Regions from separate parts of the Serratia sp. GW822-FHT06D09 genome, predicted to be linked through region 2. Evidence: predicted binding sites of a transcription regulator. Region 2 holds the regulator's gene; the other holds the start of a gene.

Region 1 (2,206 bases), on a different contig from region 2:
AAGGCCCGCGTAGTTGCTGATGGAGGAACTATTCCAGATGAAACAGGGTGTCTGGCGCGTTTTAATTTTCTCCTGAGTAACGGGATGTATGACCGTGCAACTGTCTGCGCAGTTCCAGCTTTTGGCCTTAAAGTTGATGGCTCAGGGAATGTTCAGGTGGTATATAACCTGCTTGGTGCCTCCGGTGATTTGCTCGCAGGTTCCCAGGGCACTCCGCCACGCGCTATGACTTACGATGCAACCGCTCGAGCAGTCATCATTCAGATCACTTCTGGCGGTGGCTGGTTCCTGAAAAGTCGCGCTAACCAAATTATTCAAAAAGGTAAAACGTATCTGATCGCTGGGCGCATGAGTGATCTGGATCGGGCTGATAATAATGGCATCCATATGGGATACAACATTAACAATCTGTCATTGGCATTCATGCGCACAATGATCACGAACAATCAGGCGACAACAGAAGCATGGCGTTACGGTACGCGTGATAGTGCTTGGCCAGCAGGAACTGGCGGTGCGATTGCGGCGGCCACAACACTTTATGCGGACTATATCCCTTCATCTGGATTGTTTAAGGTTTCCTCAGGTGTTATTGAGGGATATGAGAAAGGGAAATTATCAGCACAATCACCAGTAGCCACTACAGGTAAGCTCGCAGACTTGAGCGGTTATACTGCTCCTTTACTTGTTGGAGGGCAGCAGGGTGCCGGTAGCGTTGGTGCTTGCTATGGAGCATTTATGGACGCGCTATATCTGCATACGGCTGATGAATCTGATGCTGTGCTTGCTTCACGCCTGGGTATGTAGTCCATTATGCCGGGATGGACCCCGGCTATTCATCAAAACTATCTTTCTTTACCGATCAATATCCTACCTTTCTAAGAGATTTCCGAACTTTCCCCCGCCAAAAACTTGCGTTTATACTGTATAAAAACACAGTAACAAGGCAAGGCTATGACATTCTTTTATCCAACACCCAACCCAACCAAACTTGAACTTCCTCTGTACTCTGACAAAGTACCGGCGGGTTTTCCCAGTCCAGCAGCAGACTACGTTAGCGCTCGCATAGACCTTAACGAGTACTGCATTAGTCATCCTAACGCGACTTATTTTATTTACGCTACCGGTGACTCAATGCTTGAGGCCGGTATAACTGAGGGATCTATGCTCGTCGTGGATAGGAGTATCGCCCCTGCGCATGGTGATATTGTGATCGCGAGTATCGCAGGAGAATTCACAGTGAAGCGTTTGTGCTTACACCCTTGCGCTCAGCTTGAACCAATGAACCCCAAATATGAGCCGATTGTTCTGCAGGATGCCGGCGATGACCTTGAAGTTGTAGGCGTCGTTGTGTCATCAATAACGAGGCTTAAATAATGTACGCCCTGGCCGATGTGAACAGCTTCTATGCGAGTTGTGAAACGCTGTGGCGTCCTGATTTACGTGGGCGTCCAGTCGTGGTTCTGTCTAATAACGATGGATGCGTGGTAGCCAGGAGCAAAGAGGCGAAGGCGTTGGGCCTGAAGATGGGAGAGCCTTATTTCAAAATTAAGCGCGAATTTGAGAGCGTCGGGGGCATAGCGTTCAGCAGCAATTATGAACTCTATGCTGACATGTCACAGCGAGTGATGGCCGTTTTAGAAGAGATGGCGCCACGTGTTGAGATTTACTCGATCGATGAGAGTTTCATGGATCTGACTGGCGTGCGTAACTGTATCGACCTTGAAACCTACGGCCGCCAGGTGAGGGCTAAAGTGTTACGTAATACCGGGCTAACTGTCGGGGTTGGCATTGCCCAAACCAAGACACTGGCGAAGTTGGCGAACTTTGCGGCTAAGAAGTGGGACAAGACTGGCGGGGTTGTTGATCTGTCCAACGAAGGGCGCCAGCGCAAACTAATGGACTTACTGCCAGTGAATGAGGTCTGGGGGATCGGCCGGCGGATATCGAAAAAGCTTAATATGATGGGTATCGAAACCGCGCTGCAGTTGGCCGACGCCAGCACTACGATGATCCGAAAACACTTTAGCGTTGTGATTGAGCGGACTGTGCGTGAACTACGTGGCCAGCCTTGCCTTGAACTCGAAGAATTTGCACCGACGAAGCAGCAGATCATTTGCAGCCGAAGCTTTGGTGATCGCATCACAGAATATAACCAGATGCATCAGGCGATCTGCATGTACGCGACGCGCGCGGCGGAGAAGCTCCG
Region 2 (2,206 bases):
TCATCAGCACCGCATTCACCGCCACCACTTCGCCGCCAAGCCGGGCACCGAAGATGGTCAAAGAAGCGAAACACAGCTGCAGCAGCAGGGAACGCAGCATAATGTCGCGATTCAGCGCCAGTAAACGCCGCAGGTTGCCACGCCAGGCAGTGCGCAGCATCGGCATGGAAATGCCACGCAGGCGCATGACCCGCCAGGACAGCCATAAGCCCAGCAGCAGCGTGGCATACTCAGAAATAGCGGTCGCCGTCGCCGCACCTTGCACGTTCCAGCCCAGCCCCATCACCAGCCAGATATCCAGTACAATATTCAATAAGTTGCCGACAATCAGCAGGATCACCGGCGCACGTACGTATTGCACGCCAAGCAGCCAGCCCAGGATAACCATGTTCGCCAATGCCGCCGGTGCGCTCAGCCAGCGGATCTCGAGGAATAATCGGGCCTGCTCCAGCACCGCCTCGTCGCCACCGACGATTTTCAGCGCCAGTTCGATCAGCGGATGGCGCAGCAAGACAATGGCCACACCGGCCAACGCCGCCAGCAGCAGCGGTTGCATAAAGGCGCGCGCCAATCCCTGTGGGTTTTGTGCGCCCAGAGCCTGCGCAGTCAGACCGGTGGTGCTCATACGCAGGAACAACAACAGCATGAACAGGAAGCTGGTCGCCATGGCTCCTACCGCCACACCGCCCAGATAAACAGGGCTGTCGAGGTGACCGATCACTGCGGTATCCACCAGCCCAAGCAACGGCACGGTGATATTGGAGAAGATCATTGGCAGCGCCAGGCGCCACAAGGCTTTATCGGTATCGCTGGTGAAGGCGGAGAGCAGGCGCATAGTGAAATGTTCCCGTGGCAATGCGGTTTTAATCGGTCAGAAATGACATCGCCCCAGAGCTGGGGCGATTTAAATCAAAGGGCAGCGTGCAGGCTTATGGGTTAAACCCAGTCGCCGTTGCGGATCACGCCGACCGCCAAGCCTTCAATGGTGAAGTTCTGCTGACGCAGATCAACCACAATCGGCTGGAACTCACTGTTTTCCGGTAGCAGCTCAACCACGTTACCGTGCTTTTTCAGCCGCTTGACCGTAACTTCATCTTCGATGCGCGCCACAACCACCTGGCCATTACGCACGTCCTGAGTTTTATGCACCGCCAGCAGATCACCGTCCAGAATACCGATATCACGCATCGACATACCGTTAACCCGCAGCAGGAAATCCGCGCTCGGTTTGAACAGGGAAGGATCCACCTTGTAGTGACCTTCGATATGCTGCTGCGCCAGCAGCGGCTCACCGGCAGCCACGCGGCCAATCAGCGGTAAACCCTCTTCATCTTCCATCAGCAACCGAATGCCGCGCGAAGCGCCGGAGACGATTTCGATGACGCCTTTACGCGCCAGCGCTTTCAGATGTTCTTCTGCGGCATTTGGCGAACGGAACCCCAGACGCATGGCGATCTCGGCACGCGTCGGCGGCATGCCAGTGGACGAAATATGATCGCGAATCAGATCATAGACCTCTTGCTGTCTGGTAGTTAGTGCTTTCATTCCGCCCCCTGTTTGTTTATACAGTCTTGCTGTGAGTATATACAGGTAAGTGCGGCTTGGGAACCGAAGAATGAATAAAAATCAGGGATTAGCGACCCGGATCGCAACGAGCTTGCTCTGCTCAGACAAAGTGCTGCCACAGGACCGCGGCCCAAACAAACAGCGCCAAAATAACCGCCAGCAAAACTGCCGCCGACCCCATATCCTTGGCCCGGCCGGACAGCTCGTGATACTCGGTCCCCACCCGGTCAACAATCGCCTCAATCGCGCTGTTGAGCATCTCGACAATCATCACCAGCACCACCGACCCAATCAGTAAAATGCGCGCTATCGCACCCACGTCCAGCCAAATCGCCAGTATGATAGCCAGCACGGTCACCACCAACTCCTGGCGGAACGCCGCTTCGTGCTGCCAGGCAGCGGAAAAACCTTTATAAGAGTAGCCGGCGGCTTTAATAATACGGGTCAGGCCGGTTGCTTGGTTCGTCATGTTTTTAGTGCCTTTCGCAGAGGTAAGTCATAATTAAACAGTCTAGGCCAGGAAGCGCTCACGGCTCCCGGTTTTCCAACACCACAGATCTGCTACCCGGTTTCTGGTATGCTTGCGGCGCATTGCTAACAAGAGGCTTCACGTTGTTATGTCAGGTTGGCGTAAAATTTA

What was found. The regulator LexA, encoded in region 2, represses DNA repair genes until DNA is damaged. The targets are predictions, from matches to a motif close to TNCTGTATGTACATACAGNA.
Region 1: umuD (translesion error-prone DNA polymerase V autoproteolytic subunit) is a predicted target of LexA. The motif match lies at 919-938, and genes of this name have one in related genera.

Annotation. Positions count from the first base shown of each region.
Region 1 covers NZ_JBXALO010000003.1:105,382-107,587, forward strand. The annotation lists gene AC1RKG_RS08210 (hypothetical protein) at 1-804, shown strand, start outside; gene umuD (translesion error-prone DNA polymerase V autoproteolytic subunit) at 952-1,374, shown strand; gene umuC (translesion error-prone DNA polymerase V subunit UmuC) at 1,374-2,206, shown strand, end outside.
Region 2 covers NZ_JBXALO010000004.1:64,440-66,645, reverse strand. The annotation lists gene dinF (MATE family efflux transporter DinF) at 1-835, opposite strand, end outside; gene lexA (transcriptional repressor LexA) at 937-1,545, opposite strand; gene AC1RKG_RS11285 (diacylglycerol kinase) at 1,667-2,035, opposite strand; gene plsB (glycerol-3-phosphate 1-O-acyltransferase PlsB) at 2,184-2,206, shown strand, end outside.